3 regions of the Shewanella sp. NFH-SH190041 genome follow, and region 2 is predicted to be linked to each of the others. Evidence: predicted binding sites of a transcription regulator. Region 2 holds the regulator's gene; each other region holds the start of a gene.
What was found. The regulator NrdR, encoded in region 2, represses ribonucleotide reductase genes. The targets are predictions, from matches to a motif close to AAACACNANATNTNGTGTTT.
Positions count from the first base shown of each region.

Region 1: nrdA (class 1a ribonucleoside-diphosphate reductase subunit alpha) is a predicted target of NrdR. The motif match lies at 2,782-2,801, and genes of this name have one in related genera.
Region 3: nrdD (anaerobic ribonucleoside-triphosphate reductase) is a predicted target of NrdR. The motif match lies at 2,240-2,259, and genes of this name have one in related genera.

Region 1 is NZ_AP026070.1:1,917,363-1,923,277, forward strand. Features, by position in the region: gene nrdB (class Ia ribonucleoside-diphosphate reductase subunit beta) at 1-268, opposite strand, end outside; gene nrdA (class 1a ribonucleoside-diphosphate reductase subunit alpha) at 327-2,615, opposite strand; gene NFHSH190041_RS08445 (HAD family hydrolase) at 3,041-3,688, opposite strand; gene ubiG (bifunctional 2-polyprenyl-6-hydroxyphenol methylase/3-demethylubiquinol 3-O-methyltransferase UbiG) at 3,923-4,633, opposite strand; gene gyrA (DNA topoisomerase (ATP-hydrolyzing) subunit A) at 5,000-5,915, shown strand, end outside.
Region 2 is NZ_AP026070.1:3,389,787-3,395,701, reverse strand. Features, by position in the region: gene ettA (energy-dependent translational throttle protein EttA) at 1-793, opposite strand, end outside; gene glyA (serine hydroxymethyltransferase) at 1,227-2,480, shown strand; gene nrdR (transcriptional regulator NrdR) at 2,586-3,035, shown strand; gene ribD (bifunctional diaminohydroxyphosphoribosylaminopyrimidine deaminase/5-amino-6-(5-phosphoribosylamino)uracil reductase RibD) at 3,081-4,217, shown strand; gene NFHSH190041_RS15085 (riboflavin synthase) at 4,271-4,927, shown strand; gene ribBA (bifunctional 3,4-dihydroxy-2-butanone-4-phosphate synthase/GTP cyclohydrolase II) at 5,003-5,915, shown strand, end outside.
Region 3 is NZ_AP026070.1:2,999,434-3,005,348, reverse strand. Features, by position in the region: gene NFHSH190041_RS13305 (DEAD/DEAH box helicase) at 1-765, opposite strand, end outside; gene rssA (patatin-like phospholipase RssA) at 924-1,871, shown strand; gene nrdD (anaerobic ribonucleoside-triphosphate reductase) at 2,293-4,410, shown strand; gene nrdG (anaerobic ribonucleoside-triphosphate reductase-activating protein) at 4,472-4,960, shown strand; gene NFHSH190041_RS13285 (YibL family ribosome-associated protein) at 5,017-5,370, shown strand; gene ribA (GTP cyclohydrolase II) at 5,698-5,915, shown strand, end outside.

The sequences.
Region 1 (5,915 bases), 1.5 Mb from region 2:
GGCCCTGAATGGAGTCCAGCAGAGTCTGGTACTTCAGGTTGGAGATAAAGATATGCTGTTCGTGATCCGGCAGTTTGCCGTAATCAATTTTGTCACGGCTGACATCCACCTCTTCTGGCCGCCAGAAAAAAGACAGCTGCTTTTCAATCAGCTTTTCAAAAACTTCGTATTTTTGTTGATCATAGCGGGCAACGTTGACCGGCTGACCGAAAAACATCGGCTCTTTAGTCGGGTCATTAGGGGTGTGACAAAAGGTTGAATAAGCCATATTGCTCTGTTCCTGACAAAGGGGCCTGTTCGGCCCCAGGGTATAACACTAAAACGGTTTAGATCTTACAGGCCCCGCCTGCGCAGCCATCGTCTTCCTGCTCTATGGCCGTCAGTTCATCATAGTGATCTGATGCGCCATCCCGGGTGTTATGGTAGTAAAGGGTCTTAACCCCTAATTTATACGCCGTCAGCAGATCTTTAAGCAACTGCTGCATAGGCACTTTATGTCCGGGGAAGCGGGCTGGATCATAATTGGTATTTGCTGAAATCGCCTGATCGATAAATTTCTGCATAATTCCCACCAGCTGCAGATAGCCTTCATTATTCGGCATCTGCCACAGCAGCTCATAATTGTGTTTCAGCTCGTCAAAATCCGGTACCACCTGTTTCAGTTGGCCATCTTTACTGGCTTTCACACTGATAAGCCCGCGTGGTGGCTCAATACCATTGGTGGCATTGGAGATCTGCGATGAGGTCTCTGATGGCATCAGTGCTGACAGAGTTGAATTACGCAGGCCGTGACGCACGATATCCTGGCGTAGCCCTTCCCAATCCAGATGCAGCGGCTCATTGGTGATCTTGTCCAGTTCACGCTTATAGGTATCAATGGGCAAGATCCCTTTGGCATAGTTGGTATCAGCAAAGGATGGGCAGGCACCTTGCTCCCGGGCCAGCTTCATTGACGCTTGCAGCAGGTAATACTGCATGGCTTCAAAGGTTTTATGGGTCAGGTTGTTAGCGCTGCCATCTGAGTACTTCACGCCGTGTTTGGCCAGATAATTGGCAAAGTTGATCACGCCAATACCTAAGGTGCGACGATTCATCGATGCATTTTGCGCCGCTTTAATCGGGTAGTCCTGATAATCCAGCAGGCTATCTAATGCCCGTACGGCGAGGTCGGCTAAATGCTCAAGCTCAGCTAAGTTATCAATTGCGCCCAGGTTCAGCGCCGACAGTGTACAAAGGGCAATTTCCCCTTCAGCGTCATCCACGGCATTGAGTGGTTTGGTTGGCAATGCAATTTCCAAGCACAGGTTAGACTGGCGGATTGGCGCAACCTTGGCATCAAACGGGCTATGGGTATTACAGTGATCCACATTCTGGATATAAATACGACCGGTGGAGGCGCGCTCCTGCATCAGCAGTGAAAAGAGCTCTGATGCTCTCACTGCCTTTTTACGGATACTGTCATCTTGCTCGTACTGTAGGTACAGGCGTTCAAATTCATCCTGATCTTCAAAGAAGGCATCATAGAGACCGGGTACATCCGATGGGCTGAACAGGGTAATATTGCCACCTTTGATCAGTCGGGTGTACATCAGCTTGTTGAGCTGTACGCCGTAATCCAAATGGCGGATACGGTTATCTTCCACCCCGCGGTTATTTTTCAGTACCAGCAGGGATTCCACTTCTAAATGCCAAATAGGGTAGAACAGTGTAGCGGCCCCACCGCGCACGCCACCTTGGGAGCATGACTTCACTGCGGTCTGGAAATATTTATAAAACGGCAAGCAACCAGTATGGAAGGCTTCACCGCCACGGATTGGGCTGCCCAGCGCGCGAATACGGCCAGCATTGATACCAATGCCTGCACGCTGGCTGACATATTTAACGATGGAGGAGGCGGTCGCATTGATGGAGTCTAAGCTGTCACCGCACTCGATCAGCACGCAGGAGCTGAACTGACGGGTAGGCGTCCGCACACCCGACATAATGGGAGTGGGCAGCGAAATCTTAAAGGTAGACACCGCATCATAGAAATCTTTGATGTATTGCAGCCGGGTTTCACGTGGGTAACGGGCAAATAGGCAAGCTGCAACCAGAATGTAGAGGAACTGCGCGCTCTCATACACTTCTCCGCTCACCCGGTTCTGCACCAAGTATTTGCCTTCCAGCTGTTTTACCGCCGCATATGAGAACGTCATATCGCGCCAGTGATCCACATAGCTGTCGAGAATATCTAACTCTTCTTTGCTGTAATCTTCCAGCAGGTGGCGGTCATATTTGCCCAGATCCACCAGGCGAGTGATATGGTCATACAGTGCTGGTGGCTCAAAACGGCCATAGGCTTTTTTACGCAGGTGGAATACTGCCAGTCGGGCGGCCAAGAACTGATAGTCCGGTGACTCTGGCGAGATCAGATCTGCGGCGGCTTTGATAATGGTTTCATGAATCGCTTCAGTGGGAATGCCATCATAGAATTGCAGGTGAGAGCGCAGCTCCACTTCCGAGACGGAAACCTTGTCCAACCCCTCGGCTGCCCAAGTAATGACACGGTGGATTTTGTCCAGGTCAATGTTTTCCCGTTCACCACTACGTTTGGTCACTGTCATATTGCTATTCATTGAAGATTGGCCTTGAAAATATCTGTAAAAATGGCGGTTTACCCTATATTTTTCTGTTTTAGCCCGGCGCTGTTGTAAAATCTGCTGCAACAGGGGTATTTCAGATCACTTTTAGCTGATTTTTATCTGTTGTCCGTGAGGCTGAAATTTGTGCTTATTTAGGCTGAAACACAATATATGGTGTGTTTTTGGATTTCAGATACAAGATAGTGAGGTATTGGCTGATTTGCAAGATGCGTTTGTGGGGATAATCTGTGAGTATCATGAGGATAATCAGCGCAGTTAGCGGCAGCTAACCCCCAGAGCTGAATTTGCAAAGCACTTCAGCCATTAGGCTGATTTTTCAGCTGCCGCATTTTGTCAGTTCGATTGCAAAAATAACAACCAACCGGATTAATCGGACGATTTACTGCTTTACATTTGCTTTAAAGCAGTAAAGTCAGTTGCGCTGGATTAGCCAACATGATGGTTGATGGCCAGTTTTCGGGGTGATCCTGCGGGCCGATATAGCCCCAGTGTGCCACGCCGCCTTGCATGCCCACCGCCTGAGCGGCCAGCAGATCACGCTCGGCATCCCCCAGATACAGCACTGACTGCGGGGCCATATTACACTGCTGCGCCGCCAATAACATCGGGGCGCGGTCCGGTTTATTGCGGGTGCAGCTATCACCACTTATTACGCACTGCATCAATGGCAATAGCCCCATCCGTTGTAAGAGGGGGCGGGTAAAGCGGGCCGGCTTATTGGTAATCACCCCAATAGGGATCTGACGAGAGCGCAAAAACGTCAGTAATGTCTCCATGCCTGCAAACAACTGCGCATGTTGGCCATTGACCGTGTTATACCAGTGCAGCATCCGTTGTTGTAACGCCTGTTGAGTCGCCGCTGGCATATCCGGGCAGGCAGCTTGCACCATGGCCAAGCTGCCATGGGAGGCTGCTGGTCGCATGAGCTTGGCATTACAGCAAGGGAGTCCCGCTTCTTGCAGGGCACAATCAAGCGCGGCAATTAAATCCGGCGCGGTGTCTACTAAAGTGCCGTCTAAATCAAAGAGGACGGCCTGAATCGGCAGCGTTAAGGATGACGGTGAGGGCTGGGGCGCTGACGCTGTTTTAGATGTCTGGTGTTGGGTCACTGATTTATCCCGCTTGGTATATGACAGATATGCCTGTAGTCACAGTATTAGCAACAATCACTTTGTGCCTCGATGCTCTTACACATGCACTGCATGAATGACGCGCAATGAATGGTGAGCATTCGTGTGTCAACAGGCATATCCAATTCCAATATCTAGGCTTTGTTAAGCTTACTCGGCTCTTTGGGTGGCAATCATATAATTGACATCCACGCAGGCGGTATATTTAAACAAACCCGTGAGGGGGTTGTAGGTGATCCCCGCCGCATCTCGATTTAACAGTTCAGTATTGTCCACCATCGCCATCAGCTCAGAGGGCCTGATAAATTTACCGTGATCATGGGTCCCGATCGGGAGCATCTTTAATAGATATTCAGCTCCGATAATGGTTTCCACATAAGAGCGCAGATTACGGTTGATGGTAGAGAAAAATACCCAACCGCCGGGCTTGACCATCTCACAGCAGGCTTGGATGACTGATTGAGGATCTGGGACATGCTCAAGCATTTCCATACAGGTGACAACGTCATAGTGCGCCTGATGGTCATGGCTATGCTGCTCTGCGGTATCGCGGCAGTAATCAATCAATACGCCGGTTTCCAGTGCATGGAGCTTGGCCACTTCCAAGGGCTCTTGTCCCATATCTAAACCGGTTACCCTGGCCCCAAGACGCGCCATACTCTCAGATAAAATACCGCCGCCGCAGCCGACATCCAACACGGCTTTACCGAAGATGCCACCGGCATGATCGTCAATATAATTGAGCCGCAGCGGGTTGAGTTGATGCAGGGGCTTGAATTCACCGTTGGGATCCCACCAGCTGGCAGCCATTTTTTCAAATTTGGCGATTTCACTGGGGTCGACATTTTGATGCTGTTCCATGGATTAACCTGTTATTGATTTTAATTTAGCTAAACCCGGACATTATGCGGCAGAGGCGAAATATAAAACAATAAAGGGATCACTGGAAAACAGATTGGCATCAGATTTTTATTTATCGATAACGCTTAAATAGTAAACAGGGAAAATAGCCATTATCCGGTTTTGTGTTTATTTCAGTGATCTATTCCGGACTTTTTACACACTAATGCTGGCTTTTTATGCTGGTATGCCGAGCTTGCTTATTTGATTCAGGGTAAGGTCTGGCGACAATAAATAACTGTGTTAGAATGCCAAATCACGTTTGTTAGCTGAGTATTGATCGCCTTTACAGGTCGTCAGCTAAATTTTCAGGGGATCGAGCAGTTTATGACTGATCTGGCTTCATCAATTTCGCCAATTAATATTGAAGACGAACTCAAGAATTCGTACCTCGATTACGCCATGAGTGTGATTGTAGGGCGGGCATTGCCTGACGTGCGGGACGGTTTGAAACCGGTTCACCGTCGTGTGCTGTTCGCAATGAATGAACTAAAAAATGACTGGAATAAGCCCTACAAAAAATCAGCCCGTGTTGTCGGTGATGTAATCGGTAAATATCACCCTCACGGTGACAGTGCAGTTTATGACACGATTGTGCGTATGGCACAGCCTTTCTCCCTGCGCTACACACTGGTAGACGGTCAGGGTAACTTTGGTTCCATCGACGGTGACGCTGCTGCGGCAATGCGTTATACCGAGATCCGGATGCAAAAGCTGGCGCATCAGCTGCTGGCTGATCTGGATAAGGAAACTGTTGATTTCGTACCAAACTATGACGGTACCGAGCAGATCCCCGCTGTTCTGCCAACTAAGATCCCGAACCTGCTGGTAAACGGTGCATCCGGTATCGCCGTTGGTATGGCAACTAATATTCCGCCACACAACCTCAATGAAGTGATTCAGGGCTGTCTGGCATTGATTGATGCTCCTGAGCTGTCCATTGAACAGCTGATGGATTACATTCCTGGCCCAGATTTCCCAACGGCTGCCTTTATTAATGGTCGCAAAGGGATTATCGACGCCTACCATACCGGTCGGGGTAAAGCCATTATGCGCGCCCGAGCCGAAGTGGAAACGGAACACAATGGCCGCGAGCGTATTATCGTCACCGAAATTCCTTATCAGGTTAACAAGGCTCGTTTGATCGAAAAGATTGCTGAGCTGGTTAAAGATAAGAAGATTGAAGGTATCAGTGGCCTGCGCGACGAGTCTGATAAAGACGGTATGCGTATCGTGATTGAGA
Region 2 (5,915 bases):
GGGCGCTTTCTGCGGCAGACTCCTGCTGCAAACGGGCATCTTTCTGCTCCAGCCAGGAAGAATAGTTTCCTTCCCACGGGATACCTTCACCGCGGTCAAGTTCCAAAATCCACCCGGCGGCATTGTCGAGGAAGTAACGGTCGTGGGTAATAGCAACGACAGTACCGCTGTAGTCTTTTAAGAAGCGCTCCAGCCAAGCCACAGATTCCGCATCTAAGTGGTTGGTCGGTTCGTCCAGCAATAGCATGTCTGGCTTTTCCAGCAGCAGTCGACAGATGGCCACCCGGCGGCGCTCACCCCCGGACAGAACCTTAATTTTTGCATCCCACTCTGGCAGACGCAGGGCATTGGCCGCCCGTTCCAGCGCGTTATCCAAGTTATGGGCATCATGGGACTGGATAATGGCTTCCAGTTCACCTTGCTCTTTGGCCAACGCATCGAAATCGGCATCAGGCTCAGCATAGGCTGCGTACACTTCATCAAGACGGGTCAGGGCGTGTTTAGCTTCTGCTACCGCCTCTTCGATCGCTTCACGGACAGTCTGTTCCGGATCCAGTTTCGGCTCCTGGGGCAGGTAACCGATTTTGATGCCGGGCATTGGCCGGGCTTCACCTTCGATCTCGGTATCGATACCCGCCATAATGCGCAGCAGTGTTGATTTACCGGCACCGTTAAGACCCAGTACACCGATTTTGGCGCCTGGGAAGAAGCTTAATGAAATGTCCTTGAGGATCTGCTTTTTGGGTGGCACGATTTTCCCCACCCGCAGCATGCTGTAAACAAACTGAGCCATGTATTGTTTCCTGTGTTTAAAACTGACCGCAGTTTACTAAATTGCATCCCCCCCTGCCAGCGACTACCCCACAGAGTCAGTACTGTAATAGCAAGGCTTTGTTAGGCGAAGATGAACACTAAGTCGACAGCTAAAGTGGTTAAAAGTGGCCATTTGCGCATGTTTGCACGTATTTTGCGCTGATAAATAAAGTTTACGCTTGGGCGAACAGCCCGGTGGCAAAATATTCCCACCGGGCTGTAGGGCGCGATTGGCTTAACAAGCGTTGGTTTTGTAAAGAAAATTACCTCGGCTATTGCCTCGTAGCCGGGCAAAAATCCCCCCGGGCAAGACTGTGATTGTGATCAATAGCAGAGTAGAATACGGCGCAATCAAACGGAACCGAGTTACGGGGCAGTTTCGTCAACCATCAGTTTTACAGCCGGAGTGAGCAATGCTGAAAAAAGACATGAATATCGCGGATTATGATCCAGATCTGTTTGCGGCAATCGAGGATGAGACCCGCCGTCAGGAAGAGCATATCGAACTGATTGCTTCTGAAAACTACACCAGTCCGCGGGTGATGCAGGCTCAAGGCTCTCAGTTGACCAATAAGTACGCCGAAGGCTATCCAGGTAAGCGTTATTACGGCGGCTGTGAGTATGTTGATCGGGTAGAAACCCTGGCCATTGAACGGGCGAAACAGCTGTTCGGTGCCACTTATGCCAACGTGCAGCCTCATTCCGGTTCCCAGGCGAATGCCGCCGTGTATATGGCGCTGTTGCAACCGGGCGATACCGTTTTGGGCATGAATCTGGCCCACGGTGGTCACCTGACCCATGGTTCATCGGTTAACTTCTCTGGCAAGCTGTATAACATCGTACCTTACGGTATTGATGATAATGGCAAAATTGATTACGACGAGCTGGAAACCTTGGCGTTGGAGCACAAGCCGAAGATGATTATCGGTGGCTTCTCAGCCTATTCAGGTGTGGTTGATTGGGCGCGCATGCGTGAGATCGCTGATAGAATCGGGGCTTACCTGTTTGTGGATATGGCGCATGTGGCTGGTTTAGTGGCTGCGGGCGTTTATCCAGATCCGCTACCACATGCCCATGTGGTTACCTCGACTACCCATAAGACGCTGGCAGGCCCTCGTGGCGGCATTATCCTTTCTGCGGCCGATGATGAAGATCTGTATAAGAAACTGAATTCTGCTGTATTCCCAGGCGGTCAGGGCGGCCCACTGATGCACGTGATTGCCGGTAAAGCCGTGGCCTTTAAAGAAGCGCTGGAGCCAGAATTCAAAGCGTATCAAGCGCAAGTTGTCGCCAATGCCAAAGCCATGGTTGAGGTGTTCCTGCAGCGCGGTTACAAGATTGTCTCCGGTGGCACTGAAAATCACCTGATGCTGGTGGATTTGATTGATAAAGGCATTACCGGTAAAGAGGCCGATGCGGCTTTGGGGCATGCCAATATTACCGTGAATAAAAACTCTGTACCGAATGACCCTCGTTCACCTTTTGTGACCTCAGGGATCCGTATCGGCACCCCAGCGATCACTCGCCGTGGTTTTAAGGAAGAAGAAGCCAAATTGCTGACCGGTTGGATCTGTGACGTGTTAGATGACGTTAACAACCAAGCTAACATTGAGAAAGTAAAGCAGCAGGTACTTGATTTGTGCGCTAGGTTCCCTGTTTACGGTTAACCTGTCGTCACAAATAGGATAGACTTTGATGGCCGTCGGGTGCGCAGTGCATCCGACGGCCATTTTGATCTGAGTAAACCGAATTACCGCACCGCCGGAGGCTTAATGCACTGCCCGTTCTGCAACGCAACTGATACTAAGGTGATCGACTCTCGTCTGGTTGGCGAAGGCCATCAGGTTCGTCGACGCCGTGAATGTACCGCCTGTCATGAAAGATTCACTACCTTTGAAGGGGCGGAGCTGGTCATGCCGAGGGTGATCAAGCGTGATGGCAGCCGGCAGCCTTTTGATGAGGAAAAACTGCGGGGTGGTATGTTAAGGGCAGTGGAAAAACGGCCCGTATCCATGGATCAGTTGGAGCAATCGCTGAGCAAAATCAAATCCCTGCTGCGGGCAACCGGTGAGCGGGAAGTGCCATCAGAGATGATTGGCAACCTGATGATGGAGCAGTTGATGCACATGGATAAAGTTGCCTATATCCGCTTTGCATCGGTTTACCGTGCATTTGAAGATGTGTCCGAGTTTGGCGAGGCCATTGCCAAACTGCAAAAATAAGTTGCAGCCGGGCATTTTGCCCGGTTTTATTTATCTGGGTTTCCCATGTGGTCTGTTTTTGATATGCAAATGATGGCCAGAGCCATCACCCTTGCCCGCCGTGGCCGTTATACCACGGCACCCAATCCCAATGTCGGCTGTGTGCTGGTAAAAGATGGCACCGTTATCGGTGAAGGCTTTCATATCCGCGCCGGTGGTCCCCATGCTGAAGTGCATGCCTTGCGTCAAGCCGGTGAGCAGGCGCAGGGGGCGACAGCCTATGTCACCCTAGAGCCTTGCAGTCATTATGGCCGCACCCCACCTTGCGCTAAAGGGCTGATTGATGCTGGCGTGAGTCGGGTTGTCGTGGCGATGAAAGACCCTAATCCTCAAGTCGCCGGGCAGGGCATTGCCATGCTGCGTGATGCTGGGATAGACGTCAGTGCCGGGTTGTTGGAAGCCCAGTCTAGAGCGTTAAATCCGGGCTTTTTGACCCGCATGGAAACCGGTCTGCCCTTTGTCACGGTGAAAGTCGCTGCCAGTCTAGATGGTAAAACGGCACTGGGTAACGGTGAGTCCAAGTGGATTACCGGCCCGGCGGCTCGCGCTGATGTGCAGCGCCTGCGTGCCCGTCACAGTGCTTTGATAACCGGCATTGACACCGTGCTGGCAGATAACCCCACGCTGAATGTGCGTTTGGCACAATTAGACAGTGTCTGTTGTGACACTGGCGTATTGAATGACATGACGCTACAGCAGCCGCTGCGCGTGGTACTGGATAGTCGCGCCCGACTGATAGCGGCAGATGCCACCAATCTGTTTGGCTTCACCGCGCCGATTCTGCTGGTCACTACCCGGCCATACAGTGATGCCCAGTTGGCACAATTCCCCGCCCATGTAGAAACACTGGTGTTGCCTGCGGTGGCCGGGCGTGTGGATTTAACGGCATTGTTACAGCACTTGGGGCAGCGGGTAAACAGTGTGCTGGTGGAAGCCGGTGCCACATTAGCCGGTGCCTTTATTGCTGCGGGGCTGGCCGATGAACTGGTGCTGTATCAGGCGATGAAAATATTAGGGGATCAGGGCCGGGATATGTTGGTATTGCCAGCCTATCGCGCCATGAGTGATGTGATTGACTGCCCCGTGCGTGATGCCCGCAATATCGGGCCTGACCGACGCTATATTTTGGCGCTGAAACAGTAATAAAAAATGAGTCCTCGGCGCGTTTGGGCGTCGGATACAAAGAGCGAGTAGCTATGTTTACCGGGATTATTGAAGCCGTTGGTACACTGCGCCAAATCCAGCGCCGGGGGGATGATATCCGCCTGACGGTGGCCAGCGGTAAATTGGATTTAAGCGATGTCCGCTTAGGGGACAGTATTGCCACTAATGGTGTGTGTTTGACCGTGGTGGAATGTCTGGCAGATGGTTATGTGGCGGATGTGTCCGCTGAAACCGTGTCATTGACAGGGTTTAACCGTTATCAGGTTGGCACTCGGGTGAATTTGGAAAAAGCCGTTACTCCGACCACACGTTTAGGCGGCCATATGGTGTCTGGCCATGTTGACGGTATTGCTACTGTGGCTGAGCGCAGCGCCCGTGGCGCAGCGGTGGAGTTTTGGCTACAAGCACCGGCAGAGCTGGCCCGTTATATCGCCCATAAAGGCTCAATTACTATTGATGGCGTCAGTCTGACGGTGAATGAGGTTGATGGTAACCGTTTCCGTCTGACCATAGTGCCACACACGGCAGGGGAAACCACCTTGCTGGATTTGCAGGTCGGCAGTCAGGTCAATATTGAGGTGGACCAGGTTGCTCGTTATCTGGAACGGCTACTGAGCTGCCAGGATAACGACAAAAGCACAGGTGGGGTCACAATGGATTTGTTGGCCCGTGCTGGTTTTATGCGATAAGCGACAGATTTATTAAACAAATCACTTACAATGTTGGCCGTTATTACAGCCAACGAACACAATAAAGGTCTTACAATGGCGCTACATACAATCGAAGAGATCATTGAAGATATCCGTCAGGGCAAAATGGTAATTCTGATGGATGATGAAGACAGGGAAAATGAAGGTGATCTGATTATGGCCGCCGAGCAGGCGACGCCAGAAGCGATCAACTTTATGGCCACCTATGGCCGCGGCCTGATTTGTCAGACCATGACCCGGCAGCGCTGCCAACAGCTGAATCTGCCATTGATGGTGACTAATAATAAAGCCCAGTTTTCCACTAATTTTACCGTTTCCATTGAAGCCGCCCGTGGCGTGACCACCGGCATCAGTGCCCATGACCGCGCAGTAACAGTGCAAGCTGCTGCTGCCAAGGATGCGAAAGCGGCGGATCTGGTTCAGCCAGGACATATTTTCCCCCTAATGGCCCAAGAAGGTGGCGTGCTGATCCGCGCCGGTCACACTGAGGCTGGTTGTGATTTAGCCCGCTTGGCCGGGTTTGAGCCATCGGCTGTGATTGTGGAGATCCTTAATGAAGACGGCACTATGGCCCGTCGTCCGGATCTGGAAAAATTCAGTGAAAAGCACGGCGTAAAAATTGGCACCATCGCCGATCTGATTGAATACCGCAACACCAAAGAAACCACAGTCGTTCGCGAAGCTGAATGCCAGTTGCCAACCCGTTTTGGTGATTTCACCATGGTGACCTTTCGTGACACTATCGATAACCAGCTGCACTTTGCCATGGTTAAAGGCGATGTGACTGATAATCCATTGGTACGGGTACACTTGCCTAACACCTTCAATGATATGCTGTTCTCCGAGCGGGATCAGACCCGCAGCTGGCCACTGGATTTGGCGATGGAGCGTATCGCTGATGAAGGCGGTATCTTGGTCTTACTGGCCAATAATGAAACCACTCCAGAGTTGTTGGCTAAAGTGCAGG
Region 3 (5,915 bases), 390 kb from region 2:
GGTTGCGGTGAAAATAATGACCTGTTTATGTTGCTCGGTTTGCAGCAATTGCTGCAGTATCGCCTCTTTATGAGTCAGGTTATCGCACAGGAAAATACGTTGGGTAATATCAGCGTGCTCAGTATGACTGGCTCCGATAGCAATGTGTTCCGGCTGCTTCAGCAATTGTGCCGCAATATCATTGACTTCATCATGATCCAAGGTGGCTGAGAACATCAATGTCTGGCGGCGACGATGATCAGCCGCTTCATGGATGGCTTTAAGCTGAGGGGCAAAGCCCAAATCTAACATGCGGTCAGCTTCATCAAGGATCAGCAGTTCCAGTCCGTTCAGATACAGGTGATGTTGAAACAGATGATCGGTAATACGCCCTGGCGTACCGACAATAAAGTGTGGGTCTTTGGCTAAGGCTTTGGCCTGATCATTGAAGTTTTCTCCGCCAAGAATGGACACCGCGCGGTACTGGGTGTTCGCGATCAGTAATCGCAGCTGGCTGTAGACCTGATGTGCCAGTTCTCGGGTTGGCAGCAGGATCAATACCCGGGGATCTTTTTTCGATAAGGCTTTGGTGGAAATCACTCTTTGCATAGCTGGCAGCAGAAATGCCAAGGTTTTGCCGGACCCGGTTTTGGACGATGCCATCAAGTCTCGGCCGCTCAGGGCTACCGGAATCGCCTGCTCCTGGATTGGGGTTGGGGTGCTAATACCCATATGGTTAAGGCTGGCCTGCAGACGCTTGTCCAGGGAGAAATCGGTAAATTGCAAAGGTGTACTCCTGAAAAAATTGACCCGCTATTATAGCGCGTTTTCCCCGCTGGGCTATGGCTGGACTGGGCTAAATTTACCGCTTCGGCAAGCGGCATAGTCCTTCTGCCAAGGCTGTGGTATACATGGACGTCTGATAGCAAAACGGGAGACAAACAGTGGGCACAGAGCAGAAGTTAACCATAGGTGTGGCATTAGGCAGTGGTGCTGCTAAAGGCTGGGCTCATATTGGTGTGCTTAACGGTTTGGCCCAATTGGATATTTACCCAGATAAAGTGGCGGGGTGCTCAATTGGCGCCTTGGTGGGGGCGGCTTATGCCAATGGTCATCTAGCGGAGTTAGAACAGTGGGTGACAGGTTTTTCCCATTGGGATGTGCTGGGGTTAATGGATTTGAGCTGGCGCCGCAGTGGTTTGATTGGTGGTGAGCGAGTATTTAATGCATTGGAAAGCTATATCGGGGATTTAAAAATCGAGCAAATGAACCGGCCATTTACCGCCGTGGCAACGGATCTCTACTCCGGCCAGGAAATCTGGCTGACTAAAGGGGAATTACGCCACGCGGTGCGGGCATCGTGCTCTATTCCGGGAATACTGTCACCAGTACAGCAAGGTGACCGCTGGTTAGTGGATGGGGCGGTGGTTAATCCTGTTCCGGTATCGGTGGCTAAAGCCATGGGGGTTGATGTGGTAATTGCGGTGGATTTAAGTGGCGATCGGCGCCGACGCATTCAAGCCGTTCCAGTGCAATTAGTCAGTGAGTCACCGTCCATGTCTGAGCAGGTGGAGGCCGATGCCCATAAAGCAACGGGATTTATGGATTTGCTTGCCCGGGGGCGGGAATATATTACTGGGCTAAGCGATATTTTTGGCAGTCGTTCGCGCCATGATCCCGGCATGTTAGCCGTGATGTCCCAATCCATGGATATTTTAGAGCAACGCCATAAACGGGCTCGGTTGATGGGGGATCCACCGGATGTGTGTATTGTGCCTCAAGTCGGGGATATCGGTATGATGGAATTTCATCGCGCCGCCGAAGCAATTGATGCTGGCGCTCAAGCCGTATTGCAGGCAAGACACCAAATTGAAGCTGTACTCAATCGTTAACATCGCGTCAGTGTGCTAACAATCTTCTCCTGACCACAACACCCGGTTACGCAAAACGACGTATTTTATGCCAGTAACTGGGTGCAACTAAGTGCTGACTCACTTGTGATCTCAGTCCCATTCAGTGTCAAGTTTTTTACCGCATAAATTGGCAGAAATTTGCCGGTTTTACTTTTGAATTACCTTAGCATTTCCTGCTGGACTAGCGCCGAAAATGGCCTTGGTCAAGGGGCTTGTTTTCAATTTATGGAACGGTAGACACTAATCACTCATGCTTTGTTCTGTCCCGAAAAAAACTTGATCCAGATCAAAGTATTTCTGTGACGGTTGTCGCCTAATACGCAACATCTTGTGTCAGGTTGGAATTTAAGCACTATATATAGTGTGATGTTCTGACCATAGGTTGGAGAAAATTTACACCATGCCAGTTGTGATTAAGCGGGACGGTTTCCGTACCCCATTTGACGGTACCAGGATTCGGGACGCGGTAATTGCTGCCGCAAAATCAGCAGGGATCGAAGACGTTGAGTATGCACAAATGGTGGCTGACAACGTAAGTCAGGCTGTAACACAGCGTGATGAAGTTGAGATCCACAATCTGCAGGATCTGGTGGAAAACCAGCTGATGGAAGGCCCCTATAAGCAGGTGGCTCGACACTATATCGAATATCGTCACGATCGGGATGTCCGTCGTGAAGCAAGTAGCCGTCTGAACTTGGAAATCCGTGGTTTGGTTGAGCAGAGCGATGCCTCTATCCTCAATGAAAACGCCAACAAAGATTCCAAAGTGATCCCGACTCAGCGTGATCTGTTAGCCGGTATTGTTGCCAAGCATTATGCCAAGTGCCACATTCTGCCAAAAGATGTGGTACATGCCCATGAACGGGGTGAAATCCATTATCATGATCTGGATTACTCACCTTTCTTCCCGATGTTCAACTGTATGCTGATTGATCTTGGCGGCATGTTGACTCAGGGTTTTAAGATGGGCAACGCAGAGATTGAAACGCCAAAATCCATCTCGACTGCCACCGCAGTAACCGCGCAAATTATTGCTCAGGTTGCCAGCCATATTTATGGCGGCACGACCATCAACCGTATTGATGAAGTGCTGGCACCTTTTGTGAAGAAAAGCTACGACAAGCATCTGAAAATTGGTCAGGAATGGCAGATTGCAGATGCGCAGGCTTTTGCTAAAGCACAGACAGAAAAAGAGTGTTATGACGCGTTCCAGTCACTGGAATATGAAGTCAATACGCTGCATACCGCCAATGGCCAGACGCCTTTTGTGACCTTCGGCTTTGGCCTGGGGACCAGCTGGGAATCTCGTCTGATCCAGCAATCTATGATGAAAGTGCGTATTGGCGGTCTGGGTAAGAATCGTAAAACCGCAGTATTCCCGAAACTGGTATTTGCCATTCGAGATGGCATCAACCATAAGCAAGGTGACTGCAACTATGATATCAAGCAGTTGGCGCTTGAATGTGCCACCATGCGTATGTACCCGGATATCCTGAACTATGAGCAGGTTGAGCGCGTAACCGGGTCATTCAAAACCCCAATGGGTTGCCGCAGTTTCTTGGGTACTTACGAGGAAAATGGTGAGCTGATCCATGAAGGCCGTAACAACCTTGGTGTGGTGAGCTTGAACCTGCCACGTATTGCGCTGGAAGCCAAACATGATGAAGCAGAGTTCTTCCGTATTCTGGATGAGCGTCTGGCCATGGCTCGCAAAGCGTTGGATACCCGTATTGAGCGTCTGAAAGGCGTTAAAGCTCGCGTCGCGCCAATTTTGTATATGGAAGGCGCCTGTGGTGTACGTCTACAGCCAGATGATGAAGTGTCTGAGATCTTCAAAAATGGCCGTGCCTCTATCAGCCTGGGTTATATCGGTCTGCATGAAACCATCAATGCCTTGTATGGCACTGAGACCCATGTATTTGACAGTGATGTACTGCGTGAAAAAGCGGTTGCCATTGTTGCCCGCCTGAAAGCAGCGACTGACGCATGGAAAGAAGAGACCGGCTATGGCTTTAGCTTGTACAGCACCCCAAGTGAGAGTCTGTGTAGCCGTTTTGCTAAGCTGGATGCCAAAGAATTTGGTCTGGTTGATGGCGTGACAGATAAAGGTTACTACACCAACAGTTTCCACCTGGATGTGGAAAAGCAGGTGAACCCTTATGATAAGCTGGACTTTGAACAGCCTTATCCTGAGCTGGCCAATGGCGGTTTTATCTGTTACGGCGAATACCCTAACATGCAGCACAATGTTGAAGCATTGGAAGATGTGTGGGATTACAGCTATAGCCGCGTACCTTACTACGGGACTAACACCCCAATTGATGAGTGTTATGACTGTGGTTTCACCGGTGAATTCAGCTGTACCAGCAAAGGCTTTACTTGCCCTAAGTGTGGTAACCATGAGCCAAGCCGAGTCTCTGTGACCCGCCGTGTGTGTGGTTATCTGGGCAGCCCTGATGCTCGTCCGTTCAACCACGGCAAGCAGGAAGAAGTGAAGCGCCGGGTTAAGCACCTGTAATCACTGGCTGTGGAGACAAAAAGGCGCCTAGGGCGCCTTTTTTGCCGGAGAGGAAAATAACATGAATTACCATCAGTATTATCCCATTGACGTGGTCAATGGGCCGGGTACCCGGGCAACTCTATTTGTGTCCGGCTGTGAACACCAGTGCCGTGGCTGTTATAACCAGAGCACTTGGGATCCCCGCTCAGGTCATCTGTTTGATGAGGCGATGGCGGATATTATTATCCGTGATCTCAACGATACCCGGGTTAAGCGCCGGGGACTGTCTTTGTCCGGCGGTGATCCTCTGTTTCACGGTAATCTAGATGCGATCTTGGCACTGCTTACGCGAGTGCGGGCCGAATGTCCTGGCAAAGATGTCTGGATGTGGACTGGCTACACATTAGAAAATTTGACGCCTGCTCAGCAGCAAGTGATTGCATTAGTGGATGTGCTAGTGGATGGCAAATTTGAGCAATCATTGCACGACCCTTCCCTGTATTTCCGAGGCAGCAGTAATCAGCGCATTATTGAGCTGAAAACCCTGACTGAGGATAGCGGGCAGTAATCGGCATATGCTGATATAATGGCGCGATTCGCCGTCAGGCATAAAGAGGTTTATTAATGAATTTAAAACAGGAACTGCAGCAGCTGCATGACAAGCTGGATAAGTATCGCCGCAAATTAGCGGGTGCGGAGCAGCGTGGTGATGCTGCTATTATGATGCAGTTCAAACGCGAAATTGCCGCGATTACCAAGCGGATTGACAGTATTAAAGGGCAGCAAACCCGTTTGCTCGATAAAGAAGGCTACCAATTGTCCAGCATGTTCAAACGTGAACTGACCAAAGCTGAACAAGCGGATATGGGCCAGCTGAAAAAAACTGTTAAGGGTTTAGTTGTGGTACACCCAATGACCAAACAGGGCCGTCAAATGGGGCTAGAAAAAGTCACCGGTTTTGCACCAAAAGCATTTTAATTGATTGAATAGTAATCATTAGTTTGTATTTCTGCCTGCAATTTGCAGCGTCAGTTCAAAGGGGCTTCGGCCCCTTTTTTGATCTCGTTAGCAATCGATACAATTGGGTTTATCCGTCCTGTGGTTTTGTGATAGACACACCTTGATCCCAAGGCATTTAATTCAGACTATTCCGGTCGGATTAAAAAACACATAGAATACCGGGCTTGGTCGCTGCAAAAGTGTCCCGACTGGCTCCCACTGGTTGAGGCACAGGTATTAACGTATTAATAATTCATGGATGATTGTCAGTCTCAGGGAACTGAGAGCAGTCGAAAAGGTTTATTCATGTCGATAAAACATATCGCTACTTCAAAGCTGCCTACCCCATGGGGTATCTTTGCTATGCACGGCTTTGAAGATACCGAAACCGGTAAAGAGCATGTCGCGCTGACATTTGGTGAGCTCAATGCTGATGAGCCTATGCTGGGCCGGATCCATTCTGAATGTCTGACTGGTGACGCCCTGTTCAGCCTACGCTGTGACTGTGGCTTCCAGCTACAGAC